4 regions of the Nitratireductor sp. GZWM139 genome follow, and region 3 is predicted to be linked to each of the others. Evidence: predicted binding sites of a transcription regulator. Region 3 holds the regulator's gene; each other region holds the start of a gene.
The links. Region 3 encodes PhoB, which activates phosphate uptake and scavenging genes when phosphate is short. Its sites were predicted from a motif close to TGTCATNNANCTGTCAT; they were not measured.
Positions count from the first base shown of each region.

Region 1: a site for PhoB is predicted at 1,644-1,660, ahead of NDI72_RS02010 (RNA degradosome polyphosphate kinase). Genes of this name have one in related genera too.
Region 2: a site for PhoB is predicted at 2,292-2,308, ahead of phnF (phosphonate metabolism transcriptional regulator PhnF). Genes of this name have one in related genera too.
Region 4: a site for PhoB is predicted at 1,198-1,214, ahead of NDI72_RS15500 (bifunctional 2',3'-cyclic-nucleotide 2'-phosphodiesterase/3'-nucleotidase). Genes of this name have one in related genera too.

Region 1 is NZ_JAMQML010000001.1:415,945-419,212, forward strand. It holds gene NDI72_RS02000 (FAD-dependent monooxygenase) at 93-1,313, opposite strand; gene NDI72_RS02005 (zinc-finger domain-containing protein) at 1,329-1,571, opposite strand; gene NDI72_RS02010 (RNA degradosome polyphosphate kinase) at 1,740-3,268, shown strand, end outside.
Region 2 is NZ_JAMQML010000006.1:257,779-261,046, reverse strand. It holds gene NDI72_RS09925 (ABC transporter permease) at 1-131, opposite strand, end outside; gene NDI72_RS09920 (ABC transporter substrate-binding protein) at 153-1,379, opposite strand; gene phnF (phosphonate metabolism transcriptional regulator PhnF) at 1,504-2,268, opposite strand; gene phnG (phosphonate C-P lyase system protein PhnG) at 2,389-2,856, shown strand; gene phnH (phosphonate C-P lyase system protein PhnH) at 2,856-3,268, shown strand, end outside.
Region 3 is NZ_JAMQML010000008.1:25,649-28,916, reverse strand. It holds gene pstB (phosphate ABC transporter ATP-binding protein PstB) at 1-453, shown strand, start outside; gene phoU (phosphate signaling complex protein PhoU) at 488-1,198, shown strand; gene phoB (phosphate regulon transcriptional regulator PhoB) at 1,235-1,921, shown strand; gene NDI72_RS11400 (hypothetical protein) at 2,006-2,347, opposite strand; gene NDI72_RS11395 (DUF1328 domain-containing protein) at 2,436-2,603, opposite strand; gene NDI72_RS11390 (response regulator) at 2,736-3,268, opposite strand, start outside.
Region 4 is NZ_JAMQML010000012.1:125,591-128,858, forward strand. It holds gene NDI72_RS15500 (bifunctional 2',3'-cyclic-nucleotide 2'-phosphodiesterase/3'-nucleotidase) at 1-1,114, opposite strand, end outside; gene NDI72_RS15505 (5-formyltetrahydrofolate cyclo-ligase) at 1,335-1,979, shown strand; gene NDI72_RS15510 (Lrp/AsnC family transcriptional regulator) at 2,028-2,501, opposite strand; gene ald (alanine dehydrogenase) at 2,653-3,268, shown strand, end outside.

The sequences.
Region 1 (3,268 bases), on a different contig from region 3:
ACCAAACGCCGCGTTTCCTCACGGGAGCGCGGCGTTTTGCATTTGGGGGATGAACCGGGAAGAGAGCGGCGGGCAGGGGCTGTCAGCCCGCCTCAGCTTTCAGGAGCCGCTTCTGCGTCGAAACCGTAGAGCCAGTCGAAATCCGCCATCAGCGCTTCCTGGCTGCGTGTCTTGAGCACGGCATCGCGCACAAGCGCCACGGGACCGCTGGCGTGCCAGGTGAAGCGGTTGAACGCGCCGCGTCGGGCGACGCGGCTCACGCGCGGTTTGCGCTGCGCCTCATAGGCCGCAAGCGCCACAGAAGGCGCATCGCGGTGCTTCGCGACAAGATTGACAAGCACGGTCGCATCTTCAATCGCCATGCCGGCGCCCTGCGCCGCAAAGGGCGGCACCGCATGGGCGGCATCACCGATCAACGCGAGGCCCTCGGGCTTTGTCCAGGCATCGGCCGGGTCCACCTGATGGATGGGCCAGACGGTCCAGGAGGCATGTCTGCTGGCGGCCAGCCTGGCAAGGGCGGGATTGGCGCTGGCGAGCGTCTTTTTCAGCGGCGCGTCGTCAGCATCCTGCGCCCAGGCGTTGAGCGGCACTTCGCCCGGCACAATCGCAACCAGATTGATCGCCTTGCCACCACTGATCGGATAGGCGACCAGATGGAATTTGGGGTGCATGAAGGCCGTCACCCGGTCGGGCTGGATCGCACCGTCGCCGGCAGCCAGCGCCTCTTCGACGGGGACTGTCGCGCGCCAGGCGACGTAACCGGTAAAGCGGCTGCGCACGGCGGTGCGGGCGAGGCGGCGCAGATGCGACCAGACCCCGTCTGCCGCGATCAGGAGGGGCGTGTGCACCTCTTCGCTTTCGCCGTCCCGCAGGATCTGAAGGCGTGGACGACCGGCGTGGAAATCGGCTTTCTCGGCCAGCGCGCCGGTGACGATCTCGATCAGCGGTTGCTGGCGCGCACGGTTCAGAAGGGCTGCCTGCAGATCGGCGCGGTGCACCACAAGATAAGGTGCGCCCCAGCGGGCCTGTGCGGCCGCACCGAGCGGAACATGGGTGAGGGGGGCGAGTGTCGCAGCCTTCTTGAGAACGACGGCCTGCGGCTCCACGGCCGAAGCGCGCAGTTCCTCAAGCACGCCCAGCCTGTCGAGCAGGCGGGTTGCGTTGGGCGAAAGCTGAAGGCCGGCCCCCACTTCGTGGAGTTCCGGCGCACGCTCATAGATGCGCGAGGCAAGACCATGCCGCGCCAGGGCAAGTGCTGCCGTCAGCCCGGCAACGCCTGCGCCGACGATGATTGCTGCTGGTTCGTCCGTCATCGGCCTGCGGGCCGATCAGGCCGCTTCGTCGTAAATGCAGCCCTCGGGCTTCGTGTCCGTCGCCTTCAGCGCCGGATTGTAGCGGTAAAGCGTCGAGCAATAGGGGCAGACCCGCTCGTTCTCATCGCCCATGTCGATGAACACATGCGGATGATCGAAGGGCGGATTCGCACCGACGCACATGAATTCCTTCACGCCGATTTCGATTGCCTGGTGTCCGTTGGTGTTCTGGAAATGGGGAATGGCTGATCCGGCCATCATCTTCTCCCGCTTGGAATGCGTTGGAAAGTCGCTTGCGTTTGTAGCATAAACTGCGTCTTTGCAAGCCTCTGATATGAAACTGTCATAAAACCATGTCACGAGGTACACTGGGCCACCAGTAGACAACGGCCCGTGCTGTGGAAATCAAGGGGCGCAGGCAGGATCATGAACCAGTTGAAGCCGGTCACGAAAGAATTCTCCGTTGATGGCGGACCGACTGGGCAGATCGCCGCCGTGGGGCCGGACCGTTTCGTCAATCGCGAATTCTCCTGGCTGCAGTTCAATCGCCGTGTTCTCGGCGAGGCGCAGAACGAAAACCATCCGCTGCTCGAGCGGCTGCGTTTCCTGTCGATCTCGGCCGACAATCTCGATGAGTTCTTCATGGTGCGCGTCGCCGGTCTTGCCGGTCAGGTGCGCGAGCACATCGCCACGCGCAGCGCCGATGGCCGCACGCCGGAAGAGCAGCTTGAGCATGTGCTGCGCGAGGTGGCCGGACTGCAGAACGACCAGCACGCAAGCCTGAATGCACTGCTGGACCTTCTGCGCAAGGAAGGCATTGAGCTGGTGCGCGCCGATGCGCTGAACCCAGTCGACATGCAATGGCTCGAAGATCACTTCATGGAAGCGATTTTCCCGGTTCTGACGCCGCTTTCCATCGACCCGGCGCACCCGTTCCCGTTCATCCCGAATCTCGGCTTCTCCATTGCGCTCGAACTCCAGCATGAGGGCGAACTGGAGCCGATGACGGCGCTTCTGCGCCTGCCGGTGGCGCTCAAGCGCTTCATCCAGCTTCCGGTGCACAATGGCACGGTGCGTTTCATCACGCTGGAAGATGTGGTCAACCTTTTCATCGGCAAGCTGTTCCCGCGTTACAAGGTTATCGGTTCGGGCACGTTCCGCCTCATTCGCGACAGCGATATCGAGGTGGAGGAAGAGGCCGAGGATCTGGTGCGCCTCTTCGAATCGGCGCTCAAGCGCCGCCGCCGCGGCTCGGTGATCCGCATTGAGTTCGATGACGAGATGCCCGAAGGCCTGCGCGACTTCGTCGCCAGCGAGCTGGGCGTTGCCGAAAACCGCATCACGGTTCTGGAGCGGCCGCTGGCGATCAACCAGATTTCCGAGATCGTGAAAGTGCCGCGCGAAGACCTGCTCTTCTCGCCCTACAATCCGCGTTTCCCGGAGCGCATTCGCGAGCATAATGGCGACTGTTTCGCCGCCATCCGCGAGAAGGACCTTATCGTCCACCACCCGTATGAATCCTTCGATGTCGTGGTGCAGTTCCTACGCCAGGCGTCGCTGGACCCGGAAGTGGTGGCCATCAAGCAGACGCTTTACCGCACCTCCAATGACAGCCCCATCGTGCGGGCGCTCATCGAGGCGTCGGAGGCCGGCAAGTCGGTCACGGCGCTGGTGGAGTTAAAAGCCCGCTTCGACGAGGAAGCAAACATCCGCTGGGCGCGCGATCTGGAGCGTGCCGGCGTGCAGGTCGTGTTCGGCTTCCTCGAACTCAAGACCCACGCCAAGATGTCGCTCGTGGTGCGCCGCGAGGAAGGCAAGCTGCGCAATTACTGCCATCTGGGCACCGGCAACTACCACCCGATCACCGCGCGCATCTATACGGATCTGTCCTATTTCACGGATGATCCGGAAATCGCGCGCGACGTGGCGCAGGTGTTCAATTTCATCACCGGCTA
Region 2 (3,268 bases), on a different contig from region 3:
GCAAGCCCGAACTCCATGCCACCCAGCGCCGGCAGATAGCCGAAGGCCGGCAACAAAGTGCCGGCCAGCCCGAACGCGACCGGAACGGTCAGAAGCCCGATGGCGAGAAAGGGACCGAGGCGCGTCAGCATCAGGCTGGTCCCATGCCTTGGCTAATTTCCAACCCCATAGCGCCGTTTCCACTCGGTTTCGATGCGCTCCATCCAGCTCGGATGCGGCTCGTCCAGCGCCGGGCCGAGTTCGTCGGGCCGCAGCGTTGCGACGCCGAGATCGATGGCGTCGAAGCGGGCGCGGTCATTCACATCCAGCCTGTCGAGCGCGAGCACCGTCGGATCGCCCCAGATGGCTGGATCCTGCTTGCGCGCCTGTGCCTCGGGCGACATCAGGAAATTGGCAGCCACCAGCGCCCCCGCCTTCGCCGAAGCATTGTAGGGGATGGTCAGGAAGTGGGTGTTGGCCAGCGTGCCGCCGGGAAAGGTGAAGGAACGCACCGTGTCCGGCAGCTCGCCATTGGCAATGGCGTTCGAGGCTTCAGCCGGATTGAAGGCGAAGATGATGTCGAGTTCGGAATCGGCCAGAAGCTGCTTCATCGCCGGGTAATTCTGCGGATAGGCACGGCCGGAGCGCCACATGGCCGGGTTCAGCGCATCGAGATAGTCGAAAAGCGGCTTCGTCACCTGATCGAACGCATCTTCATCGACCGGTTTTTGCAGCAATGCCGGGTCTTCGACCGTTTCGGCCAGAACCTGCTTCAGGAAGGAAGAGCCTATGAAATCCGGCGGCTGCGGATAGGAGAAGCGGCCGGGGTTTTCCTGCGCCCATTTCAACAGCCCGTCGGCATCCTGCGGCAGGTCTTCCACATGGATGCGCGCGGTGTCGTAGAAGAAGACAAGTTTCGCCATGCCCCACGGGCTTTCCAGCCCTTCCACCGGCACGGTGAAGTCGGTGCGGATGGTCGGCTTGTTCTCGACATCCACAAAGGCCCAGTTGGGAAGCTTTTCCGCCCAGCCCGGCGAGAGGATCAGCCCCTGTTGCTTTATGGCGGCAAAGTTCTCGCCATTGATCCAGATGAGATCGACCGTTCCGCCCGTATCGCGACCGGCGGCCTTTTCCGCCACCACGGTGGCGACCGCGCTGGCCGTATCCTCAAGCTTCACATGTCTGAGCGTGACGCCGTAGCGCTCTTTCAGTTCGTCACCCGCCCACTCGATGTAATCGTTGATGTTCTGCGAACCGCCCCAGGCGTTGAAATAGACCGTTTCGCCACGCGCATCCTTCAGAACCGCATCCCAGTTCGAGGGATCGGGCTGCGTCGTATCGGCGGCGGCTGGAACCGCGCCAATGGCCAGAAGTGCAGTCGAGAATAGCAGTGCGCGCAAGCGAAACCCCTTTGTTGCCCTTGTTTGAAACCCGTTGGGATAGAGCACGTCAGGGCGGATCAAATCAACGCAAACCACCTCGCGCTGCGGTCACTTCGCGGTGAGTTGTGGGTGATGTGCGCTCTCAGCCGGTCTCGTCCGCGCCGGGTATGTGCAACTCGATACGGTCGGCGGCAAAGCGGGTCTCGGAATACTGCACGGGCTGTCCCTGCGCATCCACATTGATGGCAATGGTCACCAGAACGATCGCGCCGGGCGAAAGCTGCAGGTCTTTCAGATCGCCCGCTTCTGCGTGCCGGGCTGTTACAGTGGTGCTGTGGCGCAGATAATCGGCAAGGCCCAGTTCCCGGAACGAGGCCGTGATCGAGCGCGTTCGCGAAAAAATTTCCGCCATGCCCGCAAACCGCTCTGCGTCGAACCAGCCACGGGCGCGGGAAACGGGCCGTCCATCGGCATGCGAAAGCGTCTCCAGCCGGATCACCGGCGCGCCGGGCGAAAGACACAACGCCTTTGCAACATCAAGGCTCGCGGGCTCCACCGCATGATCGAGCAGATCGGCGGCGAGCCCGCGCGACTGCCCCGCCAGCCCTTCCGAAAAACGCGTACGGCTGCGGATGGGATAGGCCAGCCGCCTGCGTCCCTCGACAAAGGTGCCGCGCCCCTGCTCTGCGCGTAAAACGCCTTCCTGCACAAGCGCCGCAATCGCCGTGCGCACCGTGTGCCGGTTGACGCCAAAGCGCTCCGCAAGCGCCACTTCCGGCGGCATGCGCCCTCCCTGCCCCAGAAGACCTTCACTGATCTCGCGCCGCATGCGGTCGGCGATCTGCCGCCAGAGCGCAACGCCGCTGCGCCGCTCGATCACCGCTTCCTTTTTCTTCGCCTGCGCCAAAATCCCGTTCTCCCCGGCTGCGCTGTCATCAACGCGTCATGGACACCCGTTAGGCAAAACCCATAATATGTTTGGTTGTCTAGAACAATAGACAAATTGGCGAACGAGGAAGGAGACATCATGGTCTCACGACAGGAAAGACAGGCGGTCACCGAGCGGCGGCGCGAAGCGATGGCGGTGCTGGCCATGGCGAGCGGCGCCGATCTCATGCACCTCTGGAACGAAGCCGGGCTGCCCGACGAGGCCGAAACGCTGCGCGGACCTGAAACCGGCCTTGTGACCGTTCGCGGCCGCATGGGCGGCGGCGGCGCGCCGTTCAACTTCGGCGAAGCCACCGTCACGCGCGCCACCGTCAAGCTTCCCGGCGGCGAGGTTGGCCACGCCTATGCGCTTGGCCGCGAGAAAATGAAGGTGCGGGTTGCCGCCCTCATCGACGCGTTGCGCCAGCAACCTGACCTTGAAGCCCGGATCGAGGAGAAGATCCTCGCACCGCTGCGCGCCCGCCGCATCGAGGCTGACGCGACCCGTCGCGCCGAAACGGCGGCCACCAAGGTCGACTTCTTCACCATGGTTCGCGGAGAGGACTGATGACGCTCGATTCCATCGCCATCGAAGGCGGTTTCCAGAACCCGGTCTTCGACGCCCAGACCATTTTTCGCGCCGTCATGCAGGCCATGGCCGAGCCCGGCACGATCCACAGGGGCATTGCGCTCGCCAAGCCGCCCGCACCGCTGACGCCCGAGGCCGCAGCCGTCGCGCTGGCGCTTTGCGATCAGGACACGCCGATCTGGCTTGACCCCGCGCTTGCGGGCGATGAGGCGGTCCGCGCCTGGCTCGCCTTCCACACCGGCGCGCCGCTCGCCAACACGCCGGCCGATGCGCATTTCATCCTGGCGGCTGATCCCGAGCACCTGATCGGGCTGGAGAACTTTGCCCAGGGCTCGCAGGAATATCCCGACCGCTCGGCAACGCTCGTTCTTCAGGTGAACGACCTTTCGGG
Region 3 (3,268 bases):
GAGAACATCGCCTACGGTCCGCGCATTCACGGTCTGGCGACGAAGAAGTCGGAGTTCGACGAGGTCGTGGAAGCGAGCCTCCAGAAGGCTGGCCTCTTCAATGAGGTGAAGGACCGCCTGCATGAGCCCGGCACCGGTCTTTCCGGTGGTCAGCAGCAGCGCTTATGCATCGCGCGCGCCATTGCCGTGTCGCCGGAAGTGATCCTGATGGACGAGCCCTGCTCGGCGCTCGATCCCATCGCCACCGCCAAGGTGGAAGAGCTGATTGACGAACTGCGCGAGAACTACACGATCGTGATCGTCACGCACTCCATGCAGCAGGCGGCCCGCGTCTCGCAGCGCACGGCGATGTTCCACCTCGGCAATCTGGTCGAGGAAGGCCCGACGGACAAGATGTTCACCAATCCGGATGACAAGCGCACCCAGGATTACATCACCGGACGCTTCGGCTGACGGCGCGGCAAACGCACAGATAAGGAACCAGACCATGGGCGAGCACACAGTCAGCTCCTTCGATGAGGAACTCGGTGAAATCGACCGCCTCATCCGCGACATGGGCGATCTCTCCGGCGAGATGACGCGCGCTTCCACCAGGGCGCTGCTGCACTCCGATACGGCGCTTGCACAGCGCATCATCTCCGATGACACGATCATGGACGCCAAGCAGCGCGACCTTGATGAGCGCGCCATCACGCTCATCGCAAAGCGCCAGCCGATGGCGCAGGATCTGCGCAGCGTCGTGGGCGCCATCCGCATGGCGGCTGATCTCGAGCGCATCGGCGATCTGGCCAAGAACATTGCCAAGCGCGTCGGCGCCGTGGGCGAAAGCGCCACGCCGCGCACGCTTGCGCATTCCATCGACGCGATGGCCGGCCTCGTGCTGAAACAGGTCAATTCGGTGGTCGAGCACTATGTGGCGCGCAATGCCGAGGCGTTAATCCGGCTGCGCGACGAGGATGAGGAAATCGACATTCAGTACACGTCGGTTTTCCGCGAACTCCTCACCTACATGATGGAAGACCCGCGCAACATCACGGCCTGCACGCACCTCCTGTTCTGTGCGAAAAATCTTGAGCGTATCGGCGACCATGTGACCAATATCGCCGAAAATGCCTATTATGTGGTGACGGGGTCCCAGCTTCCGGTCCAGCGGCCGAAGCTTGACGAAACACAGATGACGGTCGAATCCGATGTCTAACCGGCCGTAGACTGCCCGAGGAGAATGCCTGCCATGATTGCCCCCAAGGTCATGGTCGTTGAAGACGACGAACCGCTTTGCGTCTTGCTCAAGTACAATCTGGAAGCCGAAGGCTATCAGGTCGAGATGATCTCTCGCGGCGATGAAGCCGAAGTGCGCCTGCAGGAAAACGTACCCGATCTGCTCGTTCTGGACTGGATGGTTCCGGCCGTTTCCGGCATCGAGCTGTGCCGCCGGCTGCGCATGCGCCCCGAAACGGAGCGCCTGCCGATCATCATGCTCACCGCCCGTGGCGAGGAAAGCGACCGTGTGCGCGGCCTTTCAACCGGCGCGGACGACTATCTGGTGAAGCCTTTCTCGACGCCGGAATTCGTGGCGCGTGTTCGCGCGCTTCTGCGGCGCGCGAAGCCGGAAGTGCTCTCGACGGTTCTCTCGGTCGGGGACATCGTGCTCGACCGTGAATCGCACCGTGTCTACCGCCGCAAGAACGAGATCCGTCTCGGGCCGACAGAGTTCCGCCTCCTGGAATTCATGATGCAGCATCCCGGCCGCGTCTTCTCGCGAAGCCAGCTGCTCGACAATGTCTGGGGCGAGACGATCTATATCGACGAGCGCACCGTGGACGTGCATGTGGGCCGGCTGCGCAAGGCCGTGAACCACGGGCGTCTGCCCGATGTGATCCGCACCATTCGCGGCGCGGGCTATGCGATCCGCGAAGCCTGACAGACGCGATACAGCCATTAAAAAAAGCCCCGGTTCGACCGGGGCTTTTTCGTTGAAGCTCTTCGCGCGTTATTTCGTGGCCCGTTATTTCGTGGCGGCGTGTCCGGGGCGGGCATGCTCGTTCTGCGCCACGGCAAAGCTCGTCACCGGCTCGATGGAAGCTGTCAGCTCGCCATTGCTGGTGATGTCCCACTCCAGGATCGCATCGTCATAGACAAGTGCGGGATCCACATAGACGCAGGTGGCGAGAACCTGCGGCGCTTCGGTTTCCAGCTCGCGCATTGCAACCGGCTTCTCCGCCTCGCACTCCTCAAACGTCTCGTAGACCGGGGTGGGGGCGGGCAGTTCCTGGCATTCGCGCGTGTCGCCGGCCCCCACATTGCCTGAGCAGCCGACAATCAAAAGAAGTGCAGCGATGTGTTCCATGGCTTTCTCCTTTCATTGTCTTCACGAAACGGAAGCCATGGATGGTCCGGTTCGCTTATGCCGCATTCGTTTATGTGTGCGTCGCCGTTTAGCGACCGCGTTTCAGAAGGCCCATGATCAGCGAGATCGCGAGCAGGGCGAGGAAGATGTAGAAGAGGATCTGCGCAATGCCTGCCGAAGCGCCGGCAATTCCGCCGAAACCGAGTGCGCCGGCGATGATCGCGACGACAAGGAATATCAGGGCCCAGTATAGCATTCTGTCTCTCCGTTTAGTTATGCCGGTTAAACGTCTGGCATTCGGATTTGGTTCCGCCGGAGAGATTTTGGGCAAAAGAAAAGCCGCCCGGAGGCGGCTTTTTTGAGAAACGCGTGAAGAAGCGGGGGCCTGTCAGGCCGCCGCGTGCGCCTGCTGATCGAAGAAGAGCGCCTGGCTGATGAGCGCCTTGACCATTTCCGGGCTGAACGGCTTGGTCACAAGGAAGGTCGGTTCCGGGCGCTCGCCCGTCAGAAGCCGCTCGGGGAAGGCGGTGATGAAGATGACCGGTACGGTGGCCGCGTCGAGGATCTCGTTCACCGCATCAAGGCCTGAACTGCCATCGGCAAGCTGAATGTCGGCCAGCACCATTTTCGGCTGCGTCTTGGCAAACATTTCGACCGCCTGCTTGTGGGTGCGGGCCGTGCCGACCACGCGATGCCCGAGGCTTTCGACCATTTCCTCGATGTCCATGGCGATCAGGGGCTCGTCCTCGATGATGAGGATGTCTGTCGCCACCTGACGGGAAATCTCCTCGCTGGCTTCGCGCAGCATCGTGTTGATGCCTTTCATATCCGTCTCGAGAATTTCCGCAGCCTCTTCCGGCCGGAAATTCTCTACGGCCACCAGCAGGAAGGCCTGACGCGGACGGGGCGCGAGCGAAGAAA
Region 4 (3,268 bases), on a different contig from region 3:
CCTCGTGGTCCTCGCGCACCGCGTCTTCCACCTTGGCCACGCTTTCCACCAGCGGTTCGGCCTTGCGCTCCACGCGCTTGAAGATCGGCCGCGCCTCCGAGGTGGAGTTCACCACCATCCAGCGATTGCCGTCGCGTTCAAGCATCAGGTCGATCAGCCCCAGATGCGAGCCCCAGAAACCGCCCATCACCGCCGGCTTGCCGGCAATCGTGCCCTTCGCATTGTCGACGCCTTCCAGCCCCTCGAATTTCGGGCCGGGGAAATCCAGATGGCTGTGCCCCGTCACGATGGCGTCAACGCCGTCAACACCGGCCAGAAGCAGCGAGGCGTTTTCGAGGTTCTCCTCATACTTCGCCGGGCCGATGCCGGAATGCGACAGCGCCACCACGATATCGGCGCCCTCTTCGCGCATCTGCGGCACCCAGGCCTCTGCGGCCTTCACGATGTCGCGCGTCATGGCCTTGCCAGCCAGATGCTTCGAATCCCAGTTCATGATCTGCGGCGGCACGAACCCGATCAGGCCCACCCGGATCGGATGCTCTTCGCCATTGCCGTCCTTCACCTTGCGATCAAGGATCACATAAGGTTTCAGGAAAAGCGCGTCATCGCGCGCGTTGGCAGCGAGCTCGCCCTTGGTCACATTGGCGCAGACGAAGGGGAAGTTCGCGCCATCGAGCACCTTGAACATGAAGTCGAGCCCGTAATTGAACTCGTGATTGCCGAGCGTCGAGCAATCATAGCCCAGCGTGTTCATACCCTTGATCACCGGATGAACATCACCCTCGCGCATGCCGCGTTCATAGGCGATGTAATCGCCCATCGGGTTGCCCTGCAGGAAGTCGCCGTTGTCCACCAGGATCGAATTCGTGGCTTCCGCGCGAATGCCGTCGATGATCGCGGCCGTGCGCGCCAGCCCCATCGTGTCGTTGGGCTTGTCGGCATAATAGTCATAGGGAAAGACATGCACATGCAGATCGGTCGTTTCCATGATGCGCAGATGCGCCTGATTGCCGGAAGCGCGTGCGGAAAACGGATGCATGAGAACCAGCGAACCGGCAGCAGCCGATCCGGCGAGGAAGGTACGACGGGAAAGCAGGGCGTGCGGTCGGGTCATGGTCATCTCTCTTTCAATCTTTGAAACGGAAACAGCGATCAGTCATGATTGCGCTCTCGTGGCGAGACTTCCAGCAAAAACTCGTGACGCCCGCATGACAGGGCCATGGCACAAACGGCGCTTCACATGTCGCAGCGAGAAAAGCGCATCAGCCGCCCGCCCCGCAGTCTTGATAAGCGCTGCACGAACAAAGCAGAGAAAGCAGAGGGAGAGAAAAGAGATGAACACTTCTTCCGGCGACCGGGATTACGCCTCACCGCCCTGCTTCATGCATGAGCTGGCAAGCGGCGCACAGGCGGCTGATGCAGACCACTGGCCGGATGTCCGGCGCTGGCGCAAGGCGGCCCGCGAGCGCCTCATCGCCGAGCGTCTCGCCGTCCCGGCGAAAACCCGAAGCGAACTTGCAGAAGACATTGCCAATCAGCTCGACCGTCTCATCGGCGATCCCGCCGGCCGGGTGATCGGCCTCTACTGGCCGTTCCGGGGGGAGCCGGATCTACGCCCATGGCTTGCCCGATGCGCAGCGCGGGGAGCAGAGACCGCGCTCCCCGTCGTCATCGAAAAGGGCGCACCGCTCGTCTTCCGGCCCTACCGGCCCGGCGACACACTTGAACGCGGCGTGTGGAACATTCCCGTTCCCGCAACGCAGGCGGAAATCGCGCCTGATATCGTGGTTTCACCGCTGGTCGGCTTCGACGCCGCGCGCTACCGGCTGGGCTATGGCGGCGGTTTCTACGACCGCACCCTCGCCGCACTGGCGAAGAAACCGCTGGTCGTGGGCATCGGCTATGCCTTCTCGCAATTGCCGACCATCTACCCGCAGCCCCATGACATTGCGATGGATCACATAGTGACTGCTGGCTGACTGCGGGCGAGAAGATTTTGCCGTCAGGCGTCCCCGCCTGACCCCGGATCAGGACATTTCAGGCTTCAGCCCCAGCGCTGTGCGGTCCACCACTTCGCGAAGCGCAAAGGCCGAGTTGATCTTGATGACATGCGGCATGCCCGTCAGCCATTCCTTGTGAACGCGCTCATAGTCCTGCAGATCCCGCGCAGCGACCCGCAGAATGTAGTCATATTCGCCCGCCATCAGATGGCATGACACCACATTCGGGCAGCGCTGCACCGCCGCCTCAAACTCGCTCAACGTGCGTTCGAACTGGCCCGACAAGGAGATATGGACTATCACCGTTACACCATGTCCAAGGGCTGCATTCGAAAGCCGGGCATGGTATCCCTTGACCACGCCGCTCTTCTCCAGATTGTCGAGACGGCGCGAGCAGGCCGATTGCGACAGTCCGACCTTCTCGGCAAGCGCGGAATTGGAGATCCGCCCGTCCTGCTGCAACGCATCCAGAATGGCGATATCAATCCTATCCAGGGCCATTTTTCGAATTTCCTTCTACGAACGCGATATTTCGCGCAAGGAATAGCGAAAATCGCCAGATACTGCAAACGAGTTCGCAAAGACGTTCGGTCTTTTTTGTGGTCTCATCGATTGAGCCAGAAAATTCGCACACATGTTGGAGGAGACAAGGATGCGTGTCGGCTGTCCGAAAGAAATAAAGAATCACGAATATCGCGTCGGCCTTACGCCGGGGTCCGTACGCGAATATGTGGCGCATGGGCACGATGTGCTCGTGGAAACCGGCGCAGGCGCAGGCATCGGCGCCGATGACAACGCCTATCGCGCCGCTGGCGCAACCATCGCCAAAACCGCTGATGACGTCTTCGCCAAATCCGACATGATCGTGAAGGTCAAGGAACCGCAGCCCTCGGAATGGGTCCAGCTGCGCGAAGACCAGATCCTCTACACCTATCTCCACCTTGCGCCCGATCCAGAGCAGACACGCGGCCTGATCGCATCCGGCGTCACCGCCATCGCCTATGAAACCGTGACCGACGCGCGCGGCGGCCTGCCCCTGCTCGCCCCCATGTCCGAGGTTGCCGGGCGTCTCGCCATTCAGGCCGGCGCAACCGCGCTTCAGAAGGCCAATGGCGGCCGCGGCGTGCTGCTTGGCGGCGTGCCCGGCGTGCTGCCCGGAAAGGTCGCCATCATCGGCGGCGGCGTGGTCGGCCTCAACGCCGCCAAGATGGCCGTCGGCCTCGGCGCGGATGTCACCATCATCGACCGCTCGCTCCCGCGTCTGCGCG